DNA from 4 places in the Ensifer sp. B1-9 genome. Region 1 is predicted to be linked to each of the others. Evidence: predicted binding sites of a transcription regulator. Region 1 holds the regulator's gene; each other region holds the start of a gene.
The links. The regulator PhoB, encoded in region 1, activates phosphate uptake and scavenging genes when phosphate is short. The targets are predictions, from matches to a motif close to TGTCATNNANCTGTCAT.

Region 1 (7,373 bases):
AAGGCTGCCGTTGCCGATGAAAAGCAGCAGCACAGCAAGTGCGTCGCCGTCCGTAAGGACGGCATGGCTGTCGACATCGACGGCGACTACACCGAAACGCTCGCCCGTATCGCTGCCAACAAGAACGGCATCGGCGTCTTCGGCCTGTCCTTCTACGAAAACAACGCCGACAAGCTGAAGGTCGCGACCGTCAACGGCGTCGCACCGTCGACCGAAACGATCGCTTCCGGCGAGTACCCGGTTTCCCGTCCGCTGTTCTTCTACGTCAAGAAGGCACACCTCGGCGTTATCCCGGGCCTCAAGGAATATGTTGAGTTCTTCATCAACGACCAGATGATCGGCCCGGACAGCCCGCTCGCCGAGTACGGCCTGGTTGCTGCTCCGGACGCCGAGCGCGAAGAAATTCGCAAGGGCTTCGAAGCCGGCAACATGCTCTGATAACGACAAGCCCCGGCGCGACCTTCCTCGCGCCGGGGCATGCCTTCATTCGATTTGCCGGCGGCTTATGACGGGCGACGCCGGGGAGACGTGCCGATGAGTACTTCGCTCCTTCTTTTGCTAATTGTTGTTATTGGTTTCATTGCCTATTTTGCCGGTCGCGCACGTTCGCTGGCGCAGTCTGGCGGCAAGCTCTCCAACCTCCATTCCTTGCCGGGCTACCATGGTAGCTACGTCGCCATCTGGGCGATGCTGCCGGCGGCGCTCGTTCTCGGCACCTGGCTGATTGCGGCACCCATCTATATCGACGGAAGCACGCGCGCCGCCCTGCCGGATACTGTCCAGAGCCAGGGTGCAGCCGCCGTTCAGCTCGCGCTCGGCCAGGTCAAATCCGTTGCCGGCGGCCTGCTGCGCTTGAGCGGCGAGGAGCTTTCGGCGCTCGAAAGCGGAAGCGCCAATCTTCGCTCGACGCTCGCATCCAAGGGCGTTGCCCTTGCGGGCGAAGGCGAGCCCTACATGGTCACCGTCGCCCAGCACTTCAACGCGATGACCGTTGCCAATCGCTGGTTCATGACGGCGGCCGTTCTGCTGGTCGCGATCGCCGGCGGCATCTACGCCATCCGCAACATTGCCACCCGCTTCCGTGCGCGCAACCAGGTCGAGCGGGTCATTCTCGGCTCGCTGATCGTCGCGTCTTCGATCGCCATCCTGACGACCGTCGGTATCGTCGCCTCGATGCTGTCGGAAGCCGGTCGCTTTTTCACCATGGTCTCGCCGTTCGAGTTCTTCTTCGGCACGGTTTGGGATCCGCGTTTCGCTGCAGCCGGCAGCGGTGGCGCCTCCGGCCAGTTCGGCCTTCTGCCGCTTCTCGCAGGCACGCTCTACATCGCCTTCGTCGCCATGCTGTTCGCGGTGCCGATCGGTCTCTTCGCGGCCATCTACATGGCGGAATATGCAAGCCCGCGCCTGCGTTCGACCGCAAAGCCGCTGCTCGAAGTGCTCGCCGGCATCCCGACCATCGTCTACGGTTTCTTCGCACTGGTGACCGTCGGCCCGTTCCTGCGTGACATCTCGGCGCAGCTCAACGGTCTTGTCACCGGCAACTACCAGAACTTCATCCAGGCGCAGAGCGTGGTCACCGCCGGCATCGTCATGGGCATCATGCTGATCCCGTTCGTATCGTCGCTTTCCGACGACATCATCACCCAGGTGCCGCGCGCGCTGCGTGACGGGTCGCTGGGTCTCGGCGCCACCCGCTCGGAAACGGTGAAGAAGGTCATCCTTCCGGCAGCCCTTCCGGGCATTGTCGGCGCGCTGCTTCTGACCGCGTCCCGCGCCGTCGGCGAAACGATGATCGTGGTGCTGGCGGCCGGTGTCGCAGCCCGCATGCAGCTCAATCCCTTCGAGCCGATGACGACGGTGACGGTGAAGATCGTCAACCAGTTGACGGGCGACCTCGAGTTCACCTCGCCGCAGACGCTGGTCGCCTTCGCACTGGGCATCACGCTCTTCGTCATCACGCTCGGCCTCAACATTTACGCGCTCTACATCGTGCGCAAATACCGGGAACAGTACGAATGACCGACATCGCTTCCCCGACCGTCCGGATTTCCGCCCGTCCCGCATCCGCCAAGCGTGATATCGGCATCAAGCGCCGTTATGCCGCCGAGCGCCGGTTCCGCGCCTACGGCATTGCCGCCATCAGCATCGGTCTCTTCTTCCTGGCGCTGCTGTTGTGGACCGTCATTTCCAACGGCTACACCGCGTTCCAGCAGACGACGATCACGCTGCCGATCGAATTCACCGAAAAGGTCATCGACCCCAAGGGCGAACGCACGAGCGACAGCAAGGTGCTGATGACTGCCAACTATCCGCTGCTGGTGCGCGAGGCGCTCGTCAAGCAGCTCGGCATCGATGCGAGCAAGCGGCCGCTGGTCAAGCAGGCGACCGACATGGTCTCTGCGAGCTCCCGTACGCTGCTGCGCGACATGGTCGTGGCGGATCCGTCCATCATCGGCAAGACCGTTCCGGTCACCCTGCTGGCAGAAGCCAACATCGACTCCGCCTACAAGGGGCAGATCGACCTCAAGGTCGAAGAGAGCAAGCGTAAGGTTAAGGACCAGCAGGTCACCTGGATGAACCAGCTTGCCGAGGCCGGTATCCTGAAAAAGAGCTTCAACACCGGCATCTTCATCTTCGGCGCCTCCAGCCGTCCTGAAGCGGCGGGCGTCGGCGTCGCCGCCCTCGGCTCGTTCTACATGATGATGATCGTGCTCGCGCTGTCGCTGCCGATCGGCGTTGCCGCCTCGATCTATCTCGAAGAGTTCGCGCCGAAGAACCGGCTCACCGACCTGATCGAGGTCAACATCAACAACCTCGCAGCCGTTCCGTCGATCGTCTACGGTCTGTTGGGCCTCGCCGTCTTCATCAACTTTGCCGGCATGCCGCGCTCGGCGGCCGTCGTCGGCGGCTTCGTGCTGACGCTGATGACGTTGCCGACGATCATCATCGCCACCCGCGCGGCCCTCAAGGCGGTGCCGCCGTCCATCCGCTCGGCGGCACTCGGTCTCGGCGCCTCGAAGATGCAGACCATCTTCCATCACGTTCTGCCGCTGGCGATGCCGGGCATTTTGACCGGTACGATCATCGGCCTTGCCCACGCGCTTGGCGAAACCGCGCCGCTGCTGTTGATCGGCATGGTCGCCTTCGTCGTCGACTATCCCGGTTCGCCGATGGAGCCGTCGACGGCGCTGCCGGTGCAGATCTACATGTGGGCCAACGAGGCGGAACGCGCCTTCGTCGAGCGCACCTCCGGCGCGATCATCATTCTTCTCATCTTCCTCGTCGTCATGAACCTTGGCGCCATTCTGTTGCGACGTCGCTTTGAGCGCCGTTGGTAGTGAGGTAATTTCTATGAACATCATGTCAGAAGCAGCAGTCGAGAAGGCCTTGGATCAGAAAATGAACACTGTGCCCTACAAGATGATCGGCAAGGATGTGTCGGTCTACTACGGCGAGAAGCGGGCGCTTTTCGACGTCAACCTCAACATCCGCGAGAATACGGTAACGGCTCTGATCGGCCCGTCCGGTTGCGGCAAGTCGACCTTCCTGCGCACGCTGAACCGTATGAACGACACCATCGAGAACTGCCGCGTCACCGGCAAGATCACGCTCGATGAGGACGACATCTACGATCCGACCATCGATGTGGTCGAGCTGCGCGCCCGCGTCGGCATGGTCTTCCAGAAACCGAACCCGTTCCCGAAGTCGATCTACGACAACGTCGCCTACGGTCCACGCATCCACGGGCTTGCCCGCACCAAGGCGGATTTTGACGAGATCGTCGAAACCAGCCTGCAGAAGGCCGGCCTGTTCAATGAAGTGAAGGATCGCCTGCATGAACCGGGCACCGGCCTTTCCGGTGGCCAGCAGCAGCGCCTTTGCATCGCGCGCGCCGTTGCCGTCAGCCCGGAAGTCATCCTGATGGACGAGCCCTGTTCGGCACTCGACCCGATCGCGACGGCCAAGGTCGAGGAGCTCATCCACGAACTGCGCACGAACTTCACGATCGTCATCGTGACCCACTCGATGCAGCAGGCAGCCCGCGTGTCGCAACGCACCGCCATGTTCCACCTCGGCAATCTCGTCGAGGAGAACGACACCGACAAGATGTTCACCAATCCGGATGACCAGCGCACCCAGGATTACATCATGGGCCGCTTCGGCTGAGGCCAATGACGGCTGCAACAGTAACTGGAAAGCGCCCGCAAGGATCGACGATCATGTCCATGCATATCATGTCCGCCTATGACGAAGAACTGAAGTACCTGACGCGCCGCATCTCGGAAATGGGCGGTCTCGCCGAGCAGATGGTCGCTGAATCCGTTCGCGCCCTGGTCAATTCCGACCTGGCTCTGGCGCAGAAGGTGATCTCGGACGACACCATTCTCGACGATGCCGAGCGCCAGATCGGCGAGAAGGCGATCGTCACGATCGCCAAGCGCCAGCCGGTCGCCGCCGACCTTCGCGAGATCATGGGGTCGATCCGCATCGCCTCCGACCTGGAGCGTGTCGGCGACCTCGGCAAGAACACCGCCAAGCGCGTGATCGCGGTCGCCGGTTCCGGCATCCCGCGCAAGCTTGCCCGCGGTCTCGAGCACCTCGCCGAGCTCGCCCTGGTGCAGCTCAAGGAAGTACTCGACGTCTATGCCTCGCGTTCGCCGGAAAAGGCCAACAGCATTCGCGAGCGGGACGAGGAGATCGATGCGATCTACACCTCGCTGTTCCGCGAGCTGCTGACCTACATGATGGAAGACCCGCGCAACATCACGCCCTGCACGCATCTTCTGTTCTGTGCCAAGAACATCGAGCGCATCGGCGACCACGCGACCAATATCGCCGAGACGATCTATTACATGGCAACGGGTGCCCAGCCGGAAGGCGAGCGTCCGAAGGATGACAATACGTCGACGTTGGGCTCGGTCAACGACTGAGCGTTAGACGCGCCGTTCGCAATGCATGCCCCCTGAATATCACCTGGTCGCGGCTCCGGTCGCGGCCCCGAATTCCTGTATCTGAAGCATGCGGCTTTCGCACCGCCTTTGAAAAACGCGGAAATGCTCCAGATTTAGAGTGTCTGAGCGCCGGCCCGGCCACTGGAGCCGCACGGCGCTCGCGGTAAGGAGACGTTACCTGATGTTGCCAAAAATCGCCGTGGTCGAAGACGAAGAGGCGCTGAGCGTCCTGCTGCGTTACAATCTGGAAGCGGAAGGCTTCGACGTCGATACGATCCTCAGGGGTGACGAGGCGGAGATCCGGCTCCAGGAACGCCTGCCCGACCTGCTGATCCTCGACTGGATGCTGCCCGGCGTCTCCGGCATCGAGCTTTGCCGTCGGCTGCGCCAGCGCCCGGAGACGGAGCGGCTGCCGATCATCATGCTGACGGCGCGCGGCGAGGAAAGCGAGCGCGTTCGCGGTCTCGCGACCGGCGCAGACGACTATGTGGTCAAACCCTTCTCGACGCCGGAACTGATGGCTCGCGTCAAGGCGATGCTTCGCCGGGCGAAGCCTGAAGTGCTCTCGACGCTGCTGCGCTGCGGCGACATCGAGCTCGACAGGGAAACCCATCGCGTCCATCGCCGCAGCCGCGAGGTTCGCCTGGGACCGACGGAATTCCGACTGCTCGAGTTCCTGATGTCCTCTCCGGGCCGGGTCTTCTCGCGCTCGCAGTTGCTGGATGGCGTCTGGGGTCACGACATCTATGTCGACGAAAGGACCGTCGACGTGCATGTCGGCCGCCTGCGCAAGGCGTTGAACTTCTCGACCATGCCGGACGTCATTCGCACGGTCCGCGGCGCCGGCTACTCGCTCGAAAGCTGAGAGGGACCAACAGCAGGCAATAAAAAAGGGGCCGCTCAGCCCCTTTTCTTTTGTTCCGGTGCGGAGCCTCAGCGCATCCGCCGACGTTCGGCCGACGGCTGGTAGGCAAGCCGTGCATGGAAATTGCAATAGGGCGAGGACTCCGGCGAGTCATTGCCGCAGAAGTGGAATTCTTCCTTCAGCGGATCGCCGATCGGCCACTTGCAGGTGCGTTCGGTGAGCTGGGTCAGCTCAAGGCGGCGCGACATCGGCACGACCACGTCCGTGCTGATGCTGAAATTCTGCTCGGCCACGAGATCGACTTCGATCTCTTCCTTGAGAACGGTGGCGCCGGACGGACGGGCAACGGTGCGGGTCGAAACGCGCGAGGCGTAGTTCGGAGCACGCGGGGCCGAGGTCGGCCGCTTCGGGCGGGCCGCCGCCGTGGCGCTGCCGCCAGCCTTGGCGCGTCCGGGAAGGCTCAGGCGGTGAACCTTGCCGATGACAGCGTTACGGCTGACGCCGCCGAGCTGCGCCGCGATCTGGCTTGCGCTCAGGCCCTCGGACCAAAGCTTCTTCAGTTTCTCCACCCGCTCGTCAGTCCAGTTCATCTCTGCACTCTCCGTTCTCAGCGTTGGGGATGGCAGAATCCCTCACCGCACCCCGGCTGAACCCCGAGGTTGCAAACGCGATAACTCTTTTGGTGACTAGGTCCGCCGCACGCGTCTAGTAATTGAATGTTAACGTACTGACCGCTGGACTCCGTGGCAAGAGTCCGGGGAATCACGCCGAATCGAATTCGTAGTTTTCCCCAACTTGCTCGATCAGCGTTGCATTTTTGCAAGCCCTTCCGGCCGATTTTTTCGTCGCAGGGAAACGGGTCTCGCCATCGCGCTGCAAGGCTTGGTTTTGTTGACATTGCGGTGCGAAATGGGAATAGTGCCTGCGCCGCCGAAAGGCGGCATTTTTGATTTTTATCGGGCCGCATGAAGCTGCGGTACCGATGCCGATTGGAGTGAAGGAGAGCCTCGCATGACTGCAACCACGCCGCTTTACGATACCTACATGCGCGCGCCGTTGCGTTTCGAGCGAGGAGAGGGCGTCTGGTTGATCGCCGAAGACGGCTCGCGTTACCTCGATTTCGCCGCCGGCGTTGCCGTGAACTCGCTCGGCCACGCGCATCCGCATCTCGTCGAGGCGCTGAAGGCGCAGGCCGAGAAGGTCTGGCACCTTTCCAACCTTTACGAAGTTCCGGGGCAGGAAAGCCTTGGCCGCCGCCTGGCTGCCGTCACTTTCGCCGATCGGGTCTTCTTTACCAATTCCGGTGCGGAAGCGCTGGAATGCGCGATCAAGACGGCGCGGCGCTATCACTTCGCCAAGGGCCAGCCGGAGAAGTTTCACGTCATCACCTTCGAGGGCGCCTTCCACGGCCGCACGATCGCGACGATCGCCGCCGGGGGCCAGCAGAAGTACATCGAAGGTTTCGGACCAAAGGCCCCGGGCTTCTACCAGGTTCCGTTCGGCGACCTCGCTGCCGTCAAGAATGCGATCACCGAAGAGACCGCCGCGATCCTGAT
Region 2 (7,373 bases), on a different contig from region 1:
ATCATGATGACCGGCGCCTGTAGCGCGGCAAGCATGGAAAGCACCAGGTTGAGGAAGATGTAGGGGTAGGGGTCGAACGCACCGGTGATGAGCAGCACGGAGTTCACGAGGACCCAACAGACGAGGAAGCCGCAGAAGCCGATGATGAAGCTCCACGAACCGCCGACGCGGGCGATGCTGTCGGCAAGCCTGTCGCCGAAGGAAAGCCCAGCCGTAAAGGCGGCATGTGAATCGGTGGCAAGGGTGCGCCGATCGCGGGAGTGCGCAAGAATGCGACGTTCGATTTCGCCAAGCTCGTTCAGCGGCTTGCCGAAAAGCTGCTTTGATATCTCGTTGAAGTGCGGCATGGCGATCTCCGATGTTGGCCGGAAGCCAATCTAGAGCGCAGGGGCCGCAAGGAAAATCAGGCGGGATCGGAAAAATGCGGAGAGCCGGACCGGATTCTGCCGGTCCGGCTCTCATGGATCAGTGGGTTTCAGCCGCGCTGGCGAAGAGCTCGGCGTGGGACTTGAAGAACCGGTCCGTCGAGTAGCGTTTTCCGAACATCATATCGTGCTGCAGGAAGCGATAATCGCGCAGCAAGGCGGGCACCTTCGGCTGACGCGACCACTCGGCGACTTCCTTGCCGTTCTTGCGGATCAGCATGTAGCGGTCGACGACGCGGAACTGGTCATGAACCTTGCCGAGGAACCCGGTGTAGTAGGGATGCTCGTAGCCGGATTGCTTGAGGATCGTGTAGGAGAGGAAGGCCGGGCTGATGGTGCCGACGTTCTTCTTCGGTCCGGTCTTGTTCGACCAGACGACCAGCGGCGTTTCATGCTGCGCCTTCATCTGGTCCTTGGAACCTTTGCGCTCTGCGGTGACGCCCTTCATGAAGCCGGTACTGGTATAGACGGTGTTCAGCGGCGGCAGATGGTCGCCGAAGAGCACGATGATCGTTTCGCGATCGCGCTTCTTCGCCCAGTCCATCAGCTTCTTCAGGCTGTCGTCGGCTTCCTTGATCCCTTGCGCATAGGTAGCGAGCACCTGGCGGTCGCTTTCCGGTAGGTCGCCTTCGATCTTGATGGTGTTGTTCGCGTAGCGGTTCGCCTCATAGGGACCATGGCCCTGGAGCGTGACGGCGAAGAAGAAGAATGGATCGTCCATCGCATCGGCCTGGCGGATGATCTCGTTGGTCAGCGACTCGTCCGAGGCGAAGATGCCGCGTTTTTTCATCGGCGGCATGTTCTCCTCCGACTTGAAGGTGTCGAAGCCGAAGGCCTTGTAGACCGCGGTGCGGTTCCAGAACCAGCTCTGGAAGGGATGGATGGCGCGCGAGACGTAGCCTTCGCCACGGAAGAAGGTGGCAAGCGACGGGATCGGGTTGCGGATGTACTGCTGGTACGGAATGCTGCCATAGGGCAGGAAGGCGTTGGAGAAGCCGGTCAGCGCCTCGAACTCGACATTGGCGGTCATGCCGCCGAATTCCGGCGAGAAGACATTGCCCGACTGCATCTCGCGGATCGTCGGCATCGGATCGGGCGAGAGCTTGACGTTCGGCAGGCGGGTCGGATCCCAGAAGGACTCGCTCATCAGCACGATGACGTCGGGCTTGCCGCGGTGCGAGGTGCCGGCCGGAAGCGGCTTCACCGGAATGCGATCGATGGCATCGGCCATGTAGCCGGCGGGCGCACTGACATTGGCCATCGGCAGATTGATGGCAAAGGCGAGTGCGAAGCCGTTGTGCTTATAGTTCTCGGTCTGGTCCCACATGATGGGGATGACCTTCAGGCGGTCACGGATCCAGGAGAACTGGTTGTAATCCATGATGTTCCAGAAGGCGACGAGCAGCGGCAGCGCGAAGGCGAGCCGAGCCACGCGCTCGCGCGTCGTCAGCTTGGGGAAGGTCCGCCAGGCAAAACGCAGCAAGAGCGCGATCGCGATGACCCCGGCGACGAGGCCGACGGCGATGCCGACGGCGGTCCAGGGCCGGTCCTTCACCAGCACCGGCATCAATTCCATGATCTGGCGGCCGAACAGGAAATCTGTCGGATAGAGCGGGTCGGACAGGAAGACCTGCTTCTGCTGGCAGATGACGGCCGGTATGATGGCAAGCGGCGCCATCACCACGGCCGACTTGTGCTCGCGGCCTAAAATGCCGTCGATGGCGAGCAGGACGAGGAAGAAGGCACCGACCGTCGTCAATGCCGGACGCATGGGGTCGAGGAAATAGGCGACGGTATCGGACATCGACTGACGCACGACCAGTTCGACGACGAACACGAGAGCAGCTGCGAAGAAAAGGGAGAACAATGCGCTGCGGGCGCCCGCGAGCGTCTTGGCGTGCCGCGCGGTGAAGCCGGGTCTATCGACATAGACGCGCGAGCCTCTCGCGACCGCGGAATCGATACTGGCCAATATATTCTCCAATTCACAAATGTGTCGTGTAACTGTCATACGCTCGTCATTTTGAACAGGGGATGAATGGTTTCTTAACGGGAGTTGGGAACAGCTTTCCGCCGCGTGACGGTGCTGCAACTACCCCCGATAAGAACCGGGAAAGACAGAATTTTTCGGATTTTTTCGTCTAGCGGCGATTGCCTGTGGGTATTTTCCCGCGGATTGCGCTAAAGAACACTGCGAAAAGCCAGATGCAATCGCTCAGAAGAGATCGACAGGCCCGCTCATGACCGCTCACAAGACCGCTCCCTCGCTCCTCCGCATCGCAGTCGCCCAGCTCAATCCGACGGTGGGTGACATTGCCGGAAACCTGGCCAAGGCCCGTGAGGCGCGCGCCGATGCAGCGCGCCAGGGCGCCGATCTCCTGCTTCTGACGGAGCTGTTCATCTCCGGCTATCCGCCGGAAGATCTGGTATTGAAGCCAGCCTTCCTGAAGGCCTGCTACCAGGCGGTCGAAAAGCTGGCGGCCGAGACGGTCGACGGCGGTCCGGGCGTCATCATCGGCTTCCCGCGGCAGACCAAGATCGGGCGGCACAATTCGGTGGCAGTGCTCGACGACGGCAAGGTCATCGCGGTTCGCGACAAGGTCGATCTGCCGAACTATGGCGAGTTCGATGAAAAGCGCGTCTTCGACCAAGGCGAGATGCCGGGTCCGGTGAATTTCCGCGGCGTGCGCATCGGCATTCCGATCTGCGAGGACATCTGGGGCGATCTCGGCGTTTGCGAGACGCTGGCCGAAAGCGGCGCGGAAATCCTGCTGTCGCCGAACGGCTCGCCCTATTATCGCGACAAGGTGGACGTGCGGCATCAGGTGGTGCTGAAGCAGGTGATCGAGACCGGCCTGCCGATGATCTATGCCAACCAGCTCGGCGGCCAGGACGAACTGGTGTTCGACGGCGCGAGCTTCGCCTTCAATTCCGACAAGTCGCTGGCCTTCCAGATGAGCCAGTTCGAAGAGGCGATCAGCATCGTCGAGTGGAAGAAGGGCGAAAACGGCTGGCACTGCGACAGCGGGCTGAAGTCCCGCCTGCCGGAGCGGGAGGAGGCGGACTACCGCGCCTGCATGCTCGGCTTCCGTGACTACGTCAACAAGAACGGCTTCAAGAATGTCGTGCTCGGTCTTTCCGGCGGCATCGATTCGGCGATCTGCGCCGCACTGGCGGTCGATGCGCTCGGCGAAGAGCGGGTGCGCACCGTCATGCTGCCCTATCGCTACACCTCGCAGGAATCACTGAAGGACGCCAAGGATTGCGCCGCGGCGCTCGGCTGCCGCTACGACATCGTACCGATCTCAGAACCGGTCGAAGGCTTCCTGAGCGCACTCTCCGACATGTTCGAGGGAACCGAATCCGGCATTACCGAGGAGAACCTCCAGAGCCGCACGCGCGGCACGATCCTGATGGCGATCTCCAACAAGTTCGGCTCGATGGTGGTGACGACGGGCAACAAGTCGGAAATGTCGGTCGGCTATGCCACGCTCTATGGCGACATGAATGGCGGCTTCAATCCGATCAAGGACCTCTACAAGATGCAGGTCTATGCGCTGTCGAGTTGGCGCAACACGACGGTTCCGCCGGGCGCGCTGGGTCCGTCGGGCATCGTTATTCCGCAGAATATCATCGACAAGGCGCCGTCGGCAGAGCTTCGCCCCAACCAGACGGACCAGGATTCGCTGCCGCCCTATCCGGTGCTCGACGATATTCTCGAATGCCTGGTCGAAAAGGAGATGGGTACCGACGAGATCGTGGCCCGCGGCCATGACGAAGCGACGGTTCACCGGGTCGAACACCTGCTCTACATTGCCGAATACAAGCGGCGACAGTCGGCGCCGGGCGTCAAGATCACCAAGAAGAATTTTGGCCGCGACCGCCGCTACCCGATCACCAACCGCTTCCGCGACCGGGGATAGACGGTGAGCGCCTTCGGCGAAGGGCGGGACGGCAGCACGGCGGTCCCGAGTTCACGGACGAGGAGATCCGGTTGATGCGGCTGTGGTCGTTGAGCGACGTTTCCGCTGCCGGGCAGCTTTCGGCACAGATCGCCTATTTCGCGACACCGGCGGTCTTCGGCATCCATGGCCTTGCAACCGGCAGCGCCGTCATCGTCGACGTTGCCTTCGTCTGCATCCTGCTGCTGTTGGCCCGGGGCCTCGTCTCAAGCTGGCGGGAGCAACGTCATCCATCGTGATGCAGCCGGTCTGCGCCAAGGTTCTGGCGACGCTGCGAGCGGGTGAAAAACGCAAACAGCTGCTTCACCGCGGCGGGAGAACGGTATGCGCAGTTCCATCGAAACCTATGACATCGTTACCGGCGAAACACGCGTCGTCTGGCAGACGGATCGGCTGGTCGAGGCGCCCAACTGGTCGCGGGATGGCACGCACCTCGTCATCAACGGCGATGGCCGCCTTTATCGCCTCGGCTTCGACGGTTCGCAGCCGACGGAGATCGACACCGGCTTTGCTACGCTCTGCAACAACGATCACGGCATCTCGCCCGATGGCGGCACGATCGCGATCAGCGACAAAACCGAGTTCGGGAAATCGGCGATCTACCTGCTGCCGGCCGAAGGCGGAACGCCACGGCTCGTCACCCGCAACCTGCCATCCTATTGGCACGGCTGGTCGCCCGATGGACAAGAGGTGACCTATTGCGGCATCCGGGACCAGATCTTCGACATCTACACGATTTCGGTCGATGGCGGCGAGGAGAGGCGCTTGACCCACGGGGAAGGGCGCAATGACGGGCCCGACTGGTCTGCCGACGGGGAATGGATCTATTTCAACTCAAGCCGCACCGGCCGCATGCAGATCTGGCGCGTCCGTCCCGATGGCAGCGATGTCACGCGGATCACCGACAGCCCCTATGGCGATTGGTTCCCGCATCCGTCGCCCGATGGAAAGCATCTGCTGGTGCTTTCCTATGACGGCGACGTCTTCGATCATCCGCGCGATCTCGATGTCCGCCTGCGGCTGATGGATATGGATGGCGGCAATGCGCGCGTGCTGTTCGAGCTCTTCGGCGGGCAGGGAACGATGAACGTGCCCAACTGGTCTCCCGCCGGCGACCGCTTCGCCTTCGTTCGTTATCAGCCGGAAAACTGAGGGCGCGGCTGCAGAGTTCCTTCGATCGGATCCAGGGAAGAAAACCTGCAGCAATTCACAGCGTTACGGCGACCTTGGCCGTCCGACAGGACGCGCAGCAGCCCCAGGGTATCTTTGCGGCCGCATCCTTTGGAATGGTCGAACGCGTTGCCGAAATTCTCGATCGGCAGCCGAAGCTTATCAAGGCCGCTTTCGGGGCGTTCCGGGGCCGCGGCTGGCCGGAGCCGCAGCAGGACTGGATGACGCCGCTCGCTTTCGTTGTGATCAGCAGGCGAACGTGGTCCGGCTTCTGCTCGAGCGCGGTGCGAATGCGGGCCCGCGCGATCGCGCGGCTGTGACCCGATAGGCGATTGCGAATATGGGTGCGCGGGCCGGCGCTTGCGCGCCCATAGGTTTTGCCTGCGACTGCTGATTGTCGGTCGGTTTGTCTATCGATTCAGGTGGTTGAAATCGTTAAGTATTTCAACACCAGCTTATTTAAGCCAAACTTCTAATTTGGTCGCTAGGGTGCCGGCGTATCGGCTGCCATCGCCGGGCATCGCGCTTGCAGGAGCGCCAAAATGCTCGCCGTGGCCGGTGCGGACGAGGGGGACTGGCGTAGTGGACAAGACGTTGCGGTTGGCGAAGCGGAGGAGAACGGTTTGGGCGATTCATGCCGCCTGTACCCTGGTCGCCGTCCTGATCATAGCGAGCCTCATCTTCGTTCTTGATCGTTCGGTCGCGGAAGCGGATCGCTTCGGCCTTTCGGCGGAGCGGCGGCTGGTGGCAAACGAACTGCGCCACCAGATGGATGCGGTCGTTCAATTCCAGGCGCAGCTCTCCTTCTGGGACAAAACCTACCAGGAACTCGCCAAAGGACACGTCAGCGACGCCTTCGTTGCGGACGAGATGTCGGGCTGGCTGTGGGAAGACTACGGGTTCTCCTGGCTGATCTTCACGGATCGCGACCACAACGTTTCGACGGTGTTGAAGGACGGCGTTGCGGTATCAAGCGAGGCGGCCCGTGTTCCGCTCGAGGAGGTGGACGATCTGCTCGACGAAGCCAGGCGCCGCTACGACAACGCGCTCAGAAACAATCACGGCTCCTATGTGCTGGATGTCGTGACGCCGGACCCGCAATCGGTGATGCCGACCGTGCCCGGAATTCACGCCGTGGACTTGCGTGAAATCGACGGACGCATGAGCGTCGCGGTCGTGCAGGCGGTGATCCCGGAAACGCTGGCGATACCGGCGGAGCGTCGCGCGCCCGTGCTCATGGTTTCGGTGCGGCCGGTGACGCCGAAGATGATGCGCGAGATCGCGGCGCGGCTGGGTATCGGTAGACTCGCCTTCGTGCCGCTCGCAGCGCGGCCGGAGGGCAGCGTCTATGCGTCCGTCGGGCGCTGCTCCGACGCATCCTGCCTCGTGTCGGCGTGGATGCCGAAGTCACCGGGCGGGTTCGTCCGGGCCGAGTTGTTGCCGAGCGTCATCGTAATGGCGATCGTGGCGGCGCTGCTGATGGCCTTTGTCGCCCTGCGCTTCTCGTCGCTCTTTGCCGCCTTGCAGCAGAGCGAGGCGCTCAACCGGCATCTTGCCAAGCACGACCGGCTGACGGGGCTGCTCAACCGGAGCGGTTTCGACGACATGCTGGCGGCGGCGCTATTGAAGGCAAAGACGCACCCGTTCACGCTCGTCTATGCTGACCTCGACGCGTTCAAGGCGGTCAACGACCGCCATGGTCATGCGGCGGGCGACGCCGTTCTGGTCGCCATGGCCGAGCGCTTCCGGAACCGTGCCGGCTCCAAGGGTACCGTCGCACGGCTCGGCGGCGACGAGTTTGCCATTATTCTCGGCG
Region 3 (7,373 bases), on a different contig from region 1:
TATCCGCCGGATCGGTGATGGCCAATGAGAGCGTCTACATCGACATCGGCCGCGACAAGTGCAAGACGATCGCGGAAGAGGAAGGCATGTATGTGCTGATGACCTGCCCCGGGCACGCCGATTACCCGGTTCGGTTCAAGGAAGCCGACATCCGCCAGAGCGTCTCCTTCGGCCACCTGAACCAGCGCTACGCCGACGATGCCTTCGAAAGCTTCATCCCCTTCAACCATACCGGCACGACGGTGGAGTGGCGGATTGCCAAGGGCGGCACCCCGGTCGCGACGATCCTGCGCTGGTTCATCGAGAACACGGACGCCTCGGGCGCCTCGGTCCCCGCGCTTCAGGGCCAGGTCCTCGTCGTCTCCAAGGTCGCGCAGAAGGGTGACGGCAAGGGCTGCGTTGCCGGCTATGTCGACGCGCTCGCCAATCCCGATCCGAACGCCCTTGCGCGCAAGATCGCCGACGAGGTGGCGCCGACCTTCCGCTGCGGCATCGACAAGGCCAGCTATCACGGAACGCGCGGCGACAAGGCGGCCGAGCCCAACAGTCAACTGCCGGAATAAGCCTTCGATTTCAGGAAGTTGTCCGCAAGGCGGAGCGGGTCAGTTCCAGACGAAGCCGACCTTCTTCAGGTGCTTGTCGCCGAAGTCTTCCATGCCTTCGGCGATATCGGTGCCGCCGGCGCCCTGGAAAAACTGGTAGGCGTGTTCGCTGTCCTCGAGGCACCAGACGACAAGGCCGCGGCAGCCGAGCGAACGCAACAGGCTCTTGGCTTCGCCGAAGAGGATGCGTCCGAGGCCGATGCCCTGATATTCCGGCCTGAGATAGATCTCGTAGATCTCGCCTTCCTGCGGCAGCGCCTTGGCGCGGCTGAGGCCGAGCGTTGCATAGCCGGCAATGGTTCCGGCAACGTCAACGACGAGCAGCGTCGCCGGCCCACGCGTCGCCTTGCGCCACCACACTTCATCGCGGCGGTTGACCATCTGAACCAGCGGACGATGGGGAATGAGACCGCCATAGGCCTGCAACCACGAAACGCGGTGCACGTCGGCAATCGCCGCCGCTTCCTGCGGCTCTCCAGGCCGGACCTCGATCGAAACAGTCTTCATGACTCGCGACTCTAAACGCACACAGGGCGAACAGGAATCCCGCCCGGTTGCCGGCCAGCGTTAACCCACAGGCAACTTTAACGGCACCCTATGCAAGGTTAACGCCTTTTTAACTTTATCCGCAAGTCGCCCATCCGTGGCACACACAGCAAAAACCCCGGATCGCTCCGGGGTTCTTTTGGGCTCGGTAATTTCAGGATGCTTAAGCCGCGCCGGCGGTGCGGGCCTTTTCGAAGCGCTTGCGCTCGTTCGGGTCGAGATGCAGCTTGCGCAGGCGGATCGACTTCGGCGTCACTTCGACGAGTTCGTCGTCCTGGATCCAGGAGAGCGCGCGCTCGAGCGTCATGCGGATCGGCGGCGTCAGGCGAACGGCTTCGTCCTTGCCGGCGGCGCGCATGTTGGTGAGCTTCTTGCCCTTCAGCACGTTCACTTCGAGATCGTTGTCGCGGGTGTGGATGCCGATGATCATGCCGGCATAGACCTTCTCGCCGGCGTCGATGATCATCGGGCCGCGGTCTTCCAGGTTGAACATCGCGTAGGCGACCGATTCTCCGGCGTCGTTCGACAGGAGAACGCCGTTGACGCGGCCGCCGATCTCACCCTTGTAGGGCTGGTAGTCGTGGAACAGGCGGTTCATGATCGCCGTGCCGCGGGTGTCGGTCAGAAGCTCCGACTGGTAGCCGATGAGGCCACGGGTCGGAGCGAAGAACACGAGACGAACGCGGTTGCCGCCGGACGGACGCAGCTCGACCATTTCGGCCTTGCGCTCCGACATCTTCTGCACGACGACGCCGGAATGCTCTTCGTCGACGTCGATGACCACTTCTTCGATCGGCTCGAGCAGCTGGCCGTTGTCGTCCTTGTGCATGACGACGCGCGGACGCGACACGGCAAGTTCGAAGCCTTCGCGGCGCATGGTCTCGATCAGAACCGCAAGCTGCAGTTCGCCGCGGCCGGAGACGAAGAACGAATCCTTCTCGGAGGATTCTTCGATCTTCAGCGCAACGTTGCCTTCGGCTTCCTTGAACAGGCGGTCGCGGATGACGCGGCTCGTGACCTTGTCGCCTTCGGTGCCGGCGAGCGGCGAGTCATTGACGATGAAGGACATGGTGACGGTCGGCGGGTCGATCGGCTGCGCGGTCAGCGCTTCGGCGACGGACGGATCACAGAAGGTATCGGCGACGGTGCCCTTGGTGAGACCGGCGATCGCGACGATGTCGCCCGCATGCGCTTCGTCGATCGGCTGACGCTCAATGCCACGGAAGGCAAGGATCTTCGAGATACGGCCATTTTCGAGCAGCTTGCCGTCCTGGCCCAGAACCTTGACGGCCTGGTTCGGCTTCAGCGAGCCCGAATGGATACGGCCGGTGATGATGCGGCCGAGGAAGGGGTTGGCTTCAAGGATCGTGCCGATCATGCTGAACGGACCTTCGGCAACCGTCGGCTCCGGCACGTGCTTCAGAACGAGGTCGAGAAGCGGCGCCATGCCCTGGTCCTTCGGACCTTCGGGAGCGACGTTCATCCAGCCATCGCGGCCCGAACCGTAGAGGATCGGGAAGTCGAGCTGTTCGTCGGAGGCGTCGAGATTGGCGAAGAGGTCGAAGACTTCGTTGATGACTTCCTCGTGGCGGCCGTCCGGACGGTCGATCTTGTTGATCGCGACGATCGGCTTCAGGCCGACCTTCAGCGCCTTGCCGACGACGAACTTCGTCTGCGGCATCGGGCCTTCAGAAGCGTCGACGAGAACGATGGCGCCGTCCACCATCGACAGGATGCGCTCGACTTCACCGCCGAAGTCGGCGTGGCCGGGGGTGTCGACGATGTTGATGCGGGTTCCCTTCCATTCGACCGAAGTCGCCTTGGCGAGAATGGTGATACCGCGCTCTTTTTCGAGGTCGTTGGAGTCCATGACGCGTTCGGCAACGCGCTGGTTTTCGCGGAACGAGCCCGACTGCTTCAGGAGCTCGTCAACAAGGGTCGTTTTCCCATGGTCGACGTGCGCGATAATCGCGATGTTACGAATGCTCATTTTTCGTCTCGGAGGTTCAGGGCAAGCCCCGATGGGCCACGCCGCTTTTTCAATGGTCGCGCTCATACAGGTTTTTTTGCGATTGCGAAAGGGGGCGCGCGCACGAGCGCCGCGTTCAAATGCCGGTAGGCCATGGGTTTGCACCCGCCGGGGGCCTCGCGAACAGGGTTTGGGAAGCGACCGGCCTGGACCAGATTCGTCATGCAATCGCGGCCGGATCGAGCGTCACGCGCCAGAGTTCCTGATCCTGCCGGTCCATCAAACGGACCGTCATCTGCTCTGTCTGACCGTTGATATCGACGATGCCGAAGAACTGCAGACCGGCCGGCGGCGGCAGGTTGCTGTCGATGCCGCCGCCGGACGCCTTCATGAAGCGGACCTCCGGCCCGAAGGTCATGTCGAGTTCCTTCGGCCCATAGGTGCCGGAATGCAGCGGACCCGACACAAACTCCCAGAAAGGCGTGAAGTCCTTGAAGGCAGCGCGCGCGGGATCGTAGTGATGCGCGGCGGTATAGTGCACGTCCGCCGTCAGCCAGACGAGGTTGTCGATGCCGTTGTCGCGAATGAAGCGCAGGAGATCGGCGAATTCGCGCTCACGTACCTGAGGCGCACCATGGTCGCCATTGGCGATCGCGTCCGAACCGCGCCTGTTGGCATAATCGTCCCAGACGACGAGACCGATCGGCATGTCGCAGGCGATCACCTTCCAGACCGCGCGCGAGGCGGCAAGTTCGCGCTTCAGCCAGTCCGCCTGCCGCCAGCCGAACAGCGCACCGCCGCCCTCGCCCTGGTTGGCGCCGCGATAGGATCTGAGGTCGACGAAGAACACGTCGAGCAACGGCCCATAGCCGACCTTGCGGAAGATGCGGCCGGGCTGCGTCGCCGGTGTGCGGATCGGTGTCATCTCGTGGAACGCCCGGGCCGCCCGCTCGGCATAGACGGCGACGTCCTTTTCCGGATAGCGCGGATCGTCGCGAAGATCGGTCGAGGCCGACCAGTTGTTCAGGACCTCATGGTCATCCCACTGATAGAAGGTGGGGCAGACCGCGTTCAACTGCCGGACATGCTCGTCGAGCAGGTTGTATTTCCATTGGCCGCGATATTCCTCGAGCGTGCGCGCCACGTCGCGCTTCTCATGCGTGACCACCCGGTTCTTCCAGACGCCGCCATCGCGAAGGGGAATCTCGTCGGGGATGGGGTTGTCGGCATAGATCGTATCGCCGGAATGAATGAAGAAATCCGGCTCGTGCAGCCGCATGGTCGAATAGGTCTTCATACCGACATCGTCGATGCCCCAGCCCTGGCCCGCCGTATCGCCGGACCAGACAAACCGGACCGAGCGCTTGCGCAAGGGGGCGGTGCGAAACCGGCCGATCACCGGCTCGGAGACACGATTGACATCATAAAGATCCGTGGCGGTGAAACGATAGAAGATGTCCTGGTCCGGCAGCAGCCCGTCGAGCGAACACTTGACTGCGCAATCGGTTTGGGGCGTCGCCGTGAGATCGGCGAGCCGAACCGGATTGGCGAAGCTCTCGGTCGTCGAATACTCGACCGACACCCGCGACGGCCGATCCACTCGGGTCCATATCATGCCGGAGGAGGTATCGACATCACCCGATTGCACACCGTGAATGAATTCCGGCCGGCCGTAGCCTCTGGCATAGAAGGGTGTCGCAAGGCCGGATGAGGCGACGAAGCCCGCGGCACCGGCGGAAAGCAGGAAAGAACGCCGGGAAAGCGTCTTGAGGATATCGGCCAAACAGACCTCCGATTCGGCAGCGCGACCGCGCGTGCCGGACCTTTGGTCATGCCGATGTCAGCGACGTAACAGCCGCATGAAACTATTTGAACGATTTGGCGACAGTTCGGTGAAGGTCGGGGACCACCTCGTTCGGCATCGGAGCAATGGCTTTCGCCGCCAATGCTGCTATCAAAGAAGAAAGCCTGACTGCAGATGCGAATCCGGGCAATGATCCCGCCTCATGCTGCCGCGCGGCGACACCAAAATCGACAGGTCATCATCGTGTCTCACTCCGCCAACACTTCCGCCCGCGACCGCCTGGAACAGATCCTGAGCCGGCTTAGCGATCGCCGGCGCGAAGAAAAAGCCTTCGTGCGCCTCTATGCGGAAAATGCTCGCGCGGAAGCCGATGCCGCCGACCGCCGCCGACGGGACGGCGCGAACCTTGGTCCGCTCGACGGCAAGATCGTTTCGATCAAGGACCTTTTCGACGTTGCCGGCGAACCGACGCTTGCCGGCTCCATCATCCGCCGCAATGCGGTCCCGGCAGAGAAAGATGCCCTCGTCGTTCAGCGACTGCGCGCCGCCGGCGCTGTGATCATCGGCAAGACCCATATGACGGAATTCGCCTTCACCGCGGTCGGCCTCAATCCGCACTACCCGGTGCCCGGCAACGCCACAAACGAGAGCCTCATCCCCGGCGGCTCGTCTTCCGGCGCCGGGGTTTCGGCAGCCGAAGGCACTTGCGACATTGCCATCGGTTCCGACACTGGCGGCTCCATACGCATCCCCGCGGCGCTGAACGGCATCGTCGGCTTCAAGCCGACCGCCAGCCGCATTCCACTCCAGGGCGCCTTTCCGCTGTCGCCCGCCCTCGATTCGCTCGGGCCGCTTGCGCGAACGGTTGCCGATTGCGCGACGGCTGATGCCGTGATGACCGGTGAGCAACCGAAACCGCTTGTCGCTCGCCCGATTGCAGGCCTTCGCATCGGCATCCCCCGGGGAAGGCTGTTCGAAGACCTCTCGCCCGAAATCGCCGATGCCTTCTCGGCAAGCCTCGGCCGGTTGGCCAAGGCCGGCGCGGAAATCGCCGACTTCACATTGGAGGACCTGATGGAGAAGCTCGGCGAAGCGACGCGAATCGGCTCGATCGCCGGGCTGGAAGCAAGCCGCATCCATGCCGGCTGGCTGAATGACGCCGCGGCCCCCGTCGACGACAGGGTCAAGCTGCCGCTTCGGCGCCGTCTCACCGTACCCGATGCAGCCATCGCCGCCTTGCTGGAAACGCGGCGCGGGCTCGCCGCCGCAATGGACGAGCGGCTTTCGCCCTACGATCTCATCGCGCTGCCGACGACACCGATCGCCGCCGTGCCGATCGCAAGCGTCGAAGCGGACCGGGCGGAATACAACCGCGTGGAGGATCTGTTGCTGCGCAATTGCCAGATCGCCAACCAGTTCGACCTCAGCGCCATCACGCTGCCGATGCCGAACCTCCAGCGCCCGGCCGGCATGATGCTGGTCGGCAGGAAAGGAACGGATGCGGCGGTGCTGGCGGCCGCTCTTTCGGTGGAGGCGCTGCTGCGGAAAAACTGACGCGACAAGACATCTCGATCGAACCGAGAAGAGCTGCGCACTGGGGCTGACGAGCATTCTTCCGTCGGACAGCGTCCATCGGACATGGCGGCTACGGCGGCAACCCAACCAGCGGCCGCGATAAGCGGCACCGCTTCAGTGCATCGTCTCGCCGGAGATCTCGTCGCGCAGAATACGGAACGCGTCTTCAAGCGCGGCGACCAAGGCATCGGTGAGTTCGTCGCCGTCGTTGTTGGCGAGATAGAGGGCGACCATCGAATCGGATGGGTCGCGATAATGCTCGATATCGTTTGACATATCATTGTCCTTCATTCGCCGTGTCACATCCCGGCCATTGAGGTGACGATAGGCGAAGGGACTTGCGTAAAGCTGGATGCATGACGTCAACGCGTCGAGCGAACATATCGATTGGATATCGCGCCGCGCACCGCTTCGATCCCGGCTCTTATCGGCAATGGTCCGCAAAGGACAGAGGATAGTGGGCTATTTCGCTCGCACCGGACGATCGGCCACGCTAGAGCATGTCGCGCAGAAGCGTGGGAGCGCGGCGGCGGCTTGGACGAGATCACCTCGGCTCAGGCACCCTGGCATTGTCATCCGCGCGACTGCGCCAGAAACGCGAAAGCGCTGCTTCGCCAGTTCACGCGGTTGCGGAGACGAGGCATGTGGTTTCGCTGAAACGGCCTGGACGAACGACGCGGGAATGAGCATGTCGAAGAAAACCAAGCGCGACGAAACCGGTGACATGCAGCGCCTGAAGCTCGATTTCCCTGATATCCATGCGGATCTGCTCTCCGGCCGCATCCCGTCACTGCGCAAGGCGCTCGTCGCAGCAGGGCTCAAGGACGAGCGCACCCGCCTCGACAAGCTCAAGAATTCCTGGACCAAGGCAAGCCCC
Region 4 (7,373 bases), on a different contig from region 1:
GACGACCTGTGCGTCATGCGCCTGAATCGCTGCGATCTTCAGCCAGCGTACGCCCGGGCGCGGCGAATAGTGGGCTTCGAGGTGATCGGTGTGCAGTTCAATGAGGCCGGGGATCAGATAGTCGCCTTCGAAGTCCTCGCCGCCGGTAACCGTTCCCTTGGAAATATCGGCAATCTTGCCGTCGCGGATCAGCACCGAACCGTCGAGGACACTATCCTCCAGAACGATGCGGGCATTGGTTAGAACCTGTTCTTTGCTCATCTCATGCAATCTTTCGTTGGGTGTCGCTGCCAAGCGGCAGCAGCGAGCGGACAGTAAAGGGGGCGCCGCGCTCCGGTTCGACGAAGAGTGCGACTGACGTTACGTGAAGTGGCTTTCCGATGTGCTCGGCAAAGGTGGTTTCGAGGACAGAGCGCATGACGCTGCTCGCTTCGGAGGGCACGGGACCGGTCAAGGTCAGATGGAACTGAAATTCTTCGAATACATAGGGATAGCCCCATTCCCTCAAGTAGCGCCTTTGGCGCTCCGGGAGGCTCTCCGGCTTGCGCCGGGCAAAGTCCGCCTCCGACAGGGGGGCACGGAACGGGTCGAAGCGATGAACGGCATCTTCGGCCAGATCCTGCAGTTCGGCGCAAGGGGCGGACGGCACAAGGGCAAAGAACGGACCGAGCTGGAAAAGGACGATTTCAGGGATTTCGAAGGGATCGAGGTCGGCCGCGAAGCATTCGAAGATGCTGAGCAATTCTTCCTCGTCGCGGTCTTCCGCAAGCTCGAACGGAGCCTTCAGCGTGCCATGGAAACCGTAGCGCCGCGGGTCGGCTGTCAGCGCGCGCTGCGTATCCTTGTCGAGGCCCGCGACCGGCGGGGTATCGAGATCCTGGCCGGTGAAGGCATCACGGCCAAGCCAACGGGACGCGACCTGCGACAGCCGGTCGTCCGCCGGCGGCGCGAAGTAGATTGCATAACGCACGGTCTTCACTTTCTTGTAGCGACCGGCCCGCCAGGGCGGCGGGTCGATAGTTTGCGGGATGCGATGCGCAGCTAACCGATTTCCATGACAACATCATGATGGCGGGCGCGCAAATGCCTGGCTGTCGTCAATGTGCCTTGCGCCCCATCAGGCGCGAACGGCACGCGTTCGAGATGCTGTCGAAAATAAAGACAACCAGCAAGATCAGAAGCACCATGTAGGCGACATTTTCCCAATCGGAATTGGTGCGCATCGCTTCCCAGAGCTTGAGGCCGATACCGCCCGCGCCGACGGCGCCGATGATGGTCGCCGAACGGGTGTTCGATTCCCAGAAATAGAGCGCCTGGCTGGCAAAGACCGGCAGCACCTGCGGCAACACGCCGAAGCGCTGCACGGCGAGCGGCGCGGCACCCACCGACTTGACGCCCTCGCGCTGCTTGTCGTCGATGTTCTCCAGCGCCTCGGAATAAAGCTTGCCCAGCGTGCCGGTGTCGGTGAAGAAAATCGCCGAGATACCGGCAAGCGGTCCGGGGCCGAAGGCGCGGGTGAAGAACAGCGCCCAGATGAACATGTCGACCGACCGCAGGAAGTCGAAGAAGCGCTTGGCCAACTGATTGGCCATGAAGTTCGGCGTGATGTTGCGGGCGGCCAGGAAGCAAAGGGGGAAGGCGATCAGCGAGGCAAAGAGCGTGCCGACGAAGGCCATGACGACCGTCTGCAGCAGCTTCGTCCACACATCCAGATGTTGCCATTCGGCATTATAGAGAATGTTGTTCCAGGCAAGCGAAAGGTTCGAGCGGGCCGGATCGATGCGCTCGCCGGAGGCGATCAGCGAGGCAACCTCGCCATAGCTTTTGCCGAAGAAGGGCGAGTTGGTGTCGAAGAGGAAATTCGCCCAACCGAAGAACCGATTGCGCACGGAGACCTCGTCGCCTTCGACTTCGGCCCACCCGGTGGCGCCAAAAGCCAGAACGATCTTCTCGCCGGGACGCTTCTGCGTCGCCCAGGACGGCAAAACGCCTTGCGGTGTGACCGTGTCCGTGCCGTCGACGGCCATCGTCAGCGTCTCGCCGCCATGGGTCGCCTTCACCAGACCGTCGGCGATCTCGATCTTGGTCGAGCGGTCGTAGGTCACGACGACCCGCGTCAGCACCTCTTCCGTGCGGGTTTCGACGCGGTTCTGCGTCGCGGCCGTCGAGCCGCCGCCAAGGGCCGAACCGGGCGCCATGAAACTGAAGGACGAGTTTGCTTTCGGTTTGGCTGCCTGCGCCGTCGACGCCGGAATTTCAACGCGGCGCGTCACCGTCTCCTTGTCGAGTTCCACCCAGTCCGGCTTGGGATTGGGGCCAAGCGGCGAATTGCGCTGATAGTTGAGGCTCATCGTCCGGTCCGAAGCGATGTGGATTTGCGGACGCACTTCGTAAGAAACCCAGTCGGCGAGGTAGGTGCCGGCGATGCCCCAATTGGCGTTGCCGAGCACCTGGCCGATCGAGAAGAACCACCAACTGAAGACGAGGTAAACGATGACGCCGCCGGCGATCGCTACCGTGCGTACCCGCTTGGTGGTGGAGGATTTCAGCAGCTCGGGATGGCGGGTCGCGATCGCGTCCATCTCCATCGGGCTCAGTCGTGTGGTCGTGGTCATGGCGCGCACCTATTGGGCAAGCTGGAATGCTTGCTCGCCGACAAGGCGGCGGCGAAGCCAAGCGGAAAACTGGTCGACGGCGAAAATGGTCGCGAACAGCAAGATGACGATCGCCAGCGTCTTGGCCTGGTGGCCCTGGCCGATCGAAAGGCGCAAAAGCTCACCGATGCCACCGCCACCAACGGCGCCGATGATGGTCGAGGCGCGCACGTTGATTTCAAGCCGCAACAGGAAATAGCTGGTGAAGTTGGGCAGCACCTGCGGCACCATGCCGAACCAGACGCGCTCGATCCAGTTGCCGCCGGCAGCCCGCAGGCCCTCGTCCGGTTTCATGTCGGCGTTTTCGACCACTTCGTAAAAAAGCTTGCCGAGCGCGCCGATCGTGTGGATCGAGACCGCGGCGATCGCGGGAATGGGCCCGAGCGAGAGGATCGCCAGGAAGAAGCCGGCAATCACCACCTCCGGAAAGGCGCGCAGGATCTCCATGAAGCGGCGAACCGCGCCGCGTATCCACGGATTGGGCATCAGGTTGCGTGCGGCAAGGAAGCAGAGCACGAAGCCGAGCGCCGTGCCGATGACGGTCGAGAAGATCGCGATGTTCACGGTCTCCAGCATCTTGTGGACATATTCGGGGATGTAGAAACTGTCGGTCAGGTACAGCCGGCCTTCGGGGTAGTTGTACTTGAAGCTGCCGTCGTCATAGGGCGAGGGCAGGTCGAACATGGCGCGGAATATTTCCAGGCCGTCGCGCGGTGCGAGATCGCCGACGAAGTCGAAGAAATGCGGCAGGCGATCGAAGAACTTGCCGGCGTTGGAATCGTTGGCGAACCAGAGCGAGCCCGAGAGCGTCAGGAAGAGAAGGCCGAAGCCGAGCCAGGAATAGAGACGGCGGCGGGAACTGAGTTCCTGCCAATGGCGCTCGATGACGGCGCCGTTGTCGCTCAGATGCCGCGGGAGCAGGGAAGTTGCCATGATCATTCCGGCTTACACCGGCCTCTTTGGCATTTCCTGGAAAGTGCGAAGCGGCTTTCCGTCAGGAAATGCGTGAATAAGCGATGGACGTACTCAGCGGCGCGGCGCTGAGACATGCAGTCGGGACAGGTGCCGGACACCCCTTCAACAGTGAAACGCTGGCCGTTTGGGCGGCCAGCGTTCCCGGGAGATGCGGTCTATCAGCCGCCGATCGTCGCCTTGCGGGCGTCGATGATCGGCTTGTAGAAGTCGGAGTTGACTTCGGTATAGCCGGTAAAATCACCGCCCTGGATGGCCGAGAAGCAAGCGGCGTCGGTCTTCGGCAGGTCCATCATGAACTGCTTGAACTTTGCCTTCATGTCGTCGTTCATCGAAGTGCGGACAACGATCGGGCCGTTCGGGATCAGCGGCGATTTCCAGAGCTCGACGAGGTCGTTCATGTCGAGGATGCCTTTGTCGACCATCTTGCGCAGGTTGCCGGAGGTGTAGCCGTCCTTGAATTCGCCAACGCCCGAGCCGAAGGTCGTGCCGGCATCGAAGGTGCCCTTGACGACTTCGAGAACGAGGTTTTCGTGACCGCCGCCGAAGCCGGTCTCACCGAAGAATTCCTTGACCGGCGCGCCGATTGCTTCCGGCAGGGTGACGAGCGGAACGAGGTAACCCGAGGTGGAGTCCGGATCGGCGAAGCCGAGCTTCTTGCCCTTCAGGTCTTCGAGCTTGGTGATGCCGGAATCCTTGCGGGCGACCATGATCGAGTGGTAGCCGGTCGAACCGTCGGTCTGGACGGTTGTCAGGATCGGCTCGACGGCGTCAGCCTTGGCGAGGTAGATCTTGGCGTAGCCGGAAGCGCCGAGTTCGGCGTAGTCGAGCGTGCCGCCGAGCAGGCCCTGGATAACGCCGTCATAGTCGGCGGCCGGGAACAGCGAGACCTTCTCGACGCCGATGGCGGCCGGCAGCTTGTCGACGAGGCACTGGAAGTTGCGCAGGCGGTCGGCTTCGTTCTCGCCGCCGAGGATCCCGATGCGGAATTCCTTGAGGTCTTCAGCCTGAGCGTGGCCGACGAGGGCGAGGAGCGCGACGGCGCCCAGAAGAGCTTTCTTCAGCATAAGGTTCTCCCGTGTGTCCGGCTCGGCCGGATGCTATTCGGTTTCAAAGAGGTGCCCTTGACGCGGGCTTTCGATCCTGGCGGGCGTCAGATGCCGGCCAGTGCCAGCGGCTTGAGGCCGGCCGATGCCGTTTCTTCCTGCGGTTCGGCCGCGGGAATGTTGATGCTGGTGGAGGTCATCGATTCCTCGATGCCCGTATCGGCGCCATAGATCTCGGCAACCGCTGCCGCAGTCAGATCCTTGGGCTGGCCGTCGAAGACAACGCGGCCGTGCGCCATGCCGATGATGCGTTCGCAATAGTTGCGCGCGGTATCGAGTGTGTGAAGGTTGGTGATGACCGTGATGCCGTCGCGCTCGTTGATGTCGCGAAGCGCATCCATGACGATCTTGGCGTTGAGTGGATCGAGCGAGGCGATCGGCTCGTCGGCGAGCAGCACCTTCGGCTGCTGCATCAGAGCACGGGCGATTGCGACGCGCTGCTGCTGGCCGCCGGAAAGCGTGCCTGCGGGCTGAAGCGCGGTCTGCTCGATCCCAAGGCGCTCGAGCGCGCCGATCGCCATGATGCGTTCTTCGCGGGTGAACATGTTAAGGATGCTCAAGACCGTCGAGCGGTGATTGAGGCGGCCGAGCAGAACGTTGGTGAGCACGTCGAGGCGCGGCACCAGGTTGAACTGCTGGAAGATCATCGCGCAGTCGCGCTGCCAGTTGCGAAGGGCAGCACCGCGTAGCGACGAGACCTCGGTACCGTCATAGACGATCGAGCCCGAGGACAAATCGACAAGACGATTAATCATGCGCAGCAGCGTCGACTTGCCGGCACCCGAACGGCCGATCACGCCGACCATCTGCCCTTGCGGGATGTCGAAGGTAACCGAACTCACGGCTGTCTTCTTGCCGAATTGGCGGGTTACACTCTTCAACTGAAACATTGCTAGCAGGTCCTCTTTCGGGGAGACCGGTCATCGGTATGACACCTGCCATATCGGCGCTTCATGAAAGCGAAATGTCAGTTTGTTGTAAGTTCTGTTACAGTTCACACCCGCGCGGCTGGGTTAATCAAATGTGAACGGCATCGCGCCGGCAGGTGCGCGATCGGTCACCTCCGACGGGATTGCCAGGTTGATTTGGAGCGGATCGAGGGCGGCCGCCCGATCCGGTCATGGTGCAATATCGCTGCTTGATCCTAGCTTTTTGGGCCAGGTTCCAAGGTCGTCCCGGGTATATAGAGCGCAATCGGCCGGATCTCGTAGATCGCCGTCGGATTGCTGCGTCGCAACTCGCGTGCTGCCGCGATGGCTGCCTCGAGTGACGGGAAGTCCACGACGTAAAGGCCCAGAAGCTGCTCCTTGGTTTCGGCGAAGGGGCCGTCGGTGACGATACCTTCGCCCTTGCCCCTCAGCGTCACCGCGCCTTCCACGGGGCCGAGCCGCGCTGCCGGGCCAAAGGATTTCTGTTGAACGAAGCTATCGTGAACCTGGAGCAGGTCGGACATCAAGGCCGCGTCCTCCTCCTTGCTCCACGATTCGACCACGCCTGCCGTATGATAAGCCAAGATCGCGTAATACATCGGACCGTCCTCCCGGACGTATTCCTGTCAGGTTTCGCCGAAGGCTTCAATCGGCTCGGCGATGGCTTTGCGATTGCTCGAAATCGCCGCAGGGACGCTGCGGCCCAACGGCAGGCTTGCGCCGCGATCCGGGGAGCTAGCTTGAGTTCGCCGCGTGTCGCGGCTTGCCGCGCCCACCAGACCAGACCAGACCGCGCGAGTGCTTCGAACTGCGGCTGCGCGTCCGTGTCCGAAGTCGCAGACGGCCGAGTACCAGCACATGTTGCCGGAATGATTGCGCTTCTGTGCTGGAACGCGCTTCGTTGGCGCATTCATCACGCGGACGCATGGTCCCATCACTTCGTTTCATGGAGTGTGCGTGCTTCGACCCTTGACTCATCTTTATCGATCTTTCTAATTTATGTTGTCAGACATCTTACATAAACGGGAACCCATTGCTGACGTTCAAACAGGAGGATCGCGTGAGGAAACTGGTTCTAAAGCTCGCCGTCGGTGCTGCCGCGCTGGCACTTGCCACCGCCGCACAGGCCGGCGAGACGCTCGACCGGGTGATGAGCAAGAAGGCCATGGTGGTTGCCACCAACAGCGGGTGGCCGCCGCAGAGCTATCTCGACGACAGCAACCAGCTGGTCGGCTTCGACATTGACGTCTCCCGCGAGATCGGCAAGCGCCTCGGCGTCGAGGTCAGCTTCGAGACGCCGGACTGGGCCACGTTGACCGGCGGCCGCTGGCAGGGACGTTATGACGTCGGCGTCGGCTCGGTGACCCCGACCAAGGCGCGCGCCCAGGTCATCGATTTTGCCGGCATCTATTACTACAGCCCCTATGTCTACGTCATTCACAAGGACAGCGAGGCGAAGTCGGTCGCCGACCTGAACGGCAAGGTCGTCGGCGTTGAAACCGCCACGACATCGGAAGATTTCATTCGCCGGCAGTTGGAAATCGATGCTCCGGGGCTGCCGCCGATCGAATACAAGCTGGAACCGGGCGAGATCCGCACCTTCGCCGACTCCATGCTTCCCTTCGACGACCTGCGCCTCGGTAATGGCGTGCGCCTCGATGCCGTCATCGCGCCGGAACAGACGGCGCTCAACGCCATCAAGAACGGTTATC

Region 2: a site for PhoB is predicted at 2,420-2,436, ahead of ACQ5BM_RS21550 (LTA synthase family protein). Genes of this name have one in related genera too.
Region 3: a site for PhoB is predicted at 4,966-4,982, ahead of ACQ5BM_RS19985 (alkaline phosphatase D family protein). Genes of this name have one in related genera too.
Region 4: a site for PhoB is predicted at 5,686-5,702, ahead of phnC (phosphonate ABC transporter ATP-binding protein). Genes of this name have one in related genera too.

Annotation. Positions count from the first base shown of each region.
Region 1 is NZ_JBCHVG010000007.1:371,309-378,681, reverse strand. It holds gene ACQ5BM_RS15725 (substrate-binding domain-containing protein) at 1-438, shown strand, start outside; gene pstC (phosphate ABC transporter permease subunit PstC) at 535-2,019, shown strand; gene pstA (phosphate ABC transporter permease PstA) at 2,016-3,338, shown strand; gene pstB (phosphate ABC transporter ATP-binding protein PstB) at 3,352-4,167, shown strand; gene phoU (phosphate signaling complex protein PhoU) at 4,218-4,931, shown strand; gene phoB (phosphate regulon transcriptional regulator PhoB) at 5,134-5,817, shown strand; gene ACQ5BM_RS15695 (GcrA family cell cycle regulator) at 5,886-6,407, opposite strand; gene ACQ5BM_RS15690 (aspartate aminotransferase family protein) at 6,829-7,373, shown strand, end outside.
Region 2 is NZ_JBCHVG010000011.1:195,376-202,748, reverse strand. It holds gene ACQ5BM_RS21555 (DUF1003 domain-containing protein) at 1-347, opposite strand, end outside; gene ACQ5BM_RS21550 (LTA synthase family protein) at 466-2,397, opposite strand; gene ACQ5BM_RS21545 (NAD+ synthase) at 2,666-4,348, shown strand; gene ACQ5BM_RS21540 (hypothetical protein) at 4,423-4,626, shown strand; gene ACQ5BM_RS21535 (TolB family protein) at 4,712-5,539, shown strand; gene ACQ5BM_RS21530 (hypothetical protein) at 5,674-5,877, shown strand; gene ACQ5BM_RS21525 (diguanylate cyclase domain-containing protein) at 6,140-7,373, shown strand, end outside.
Region 3 is NZ_JBCHVG010000010.1:193,329-200,701, reverse strand. It holds gene ACQ5BM_RS20000 (hypothetical protein) at 1-563, shown strand, start outside; gene ACQ5BM_RS19995 (GNAT family N-acetyltransferase) at 603-1,109, opposite strand; gene typA (translational GTPase TypA) at 1,312-3,138, opposite strand; gene ACQ5BM_RS19985 (alkaline phosphatase D family protein) at 3,338-4,900, opposite strand; gene ACQ5BM_RS19980 (amidase) at 5,165-6,475, shown strand; gene ACQ5BM_RS19975 (hypothetical protein) at 6,611-6,772, opposite strand; gene ACQ5BM_RS19970 (hypothetical protein) at 7,185-7,373, shown strand, end outside.
Region 4 is NZ_JBCHVG010000006.1:178,202-185,574, forward strand. It holds gene ACQ5BM_RS12835 (alpha-D-ribose 1-methylphosphonate 5-triphosphate diphosphatase) at 1-261, opposite strand, end outside; gene ACQ5BM_RS12840 (DUF1045 domain-containing protein) at 263-970, opposite strand; gene phnE (phosphonate ABC transporter, permease protein PhnE) at 1,098-2,615, opposite strand; gene phnE (phosphonate ABC transporter, permease protein PhnE) at 2,625-3,587, opposite strand; gene phnD (phosphonate ABC transporter substrate-binding protein) at 3,788-4,693, opposite strand; gene phnC (phosphonate ABC transporter ATP-binding protein) at 4,780-5,622, opposite strand; gene ACQ5BM_RS12865 (YciI family protein) at 5,877-6,260, opposite strand; gene ACQ5BM_RS12870 (transporter substrate-binding domain-containing protein) at 6,722-7,373, shown strand, end outside.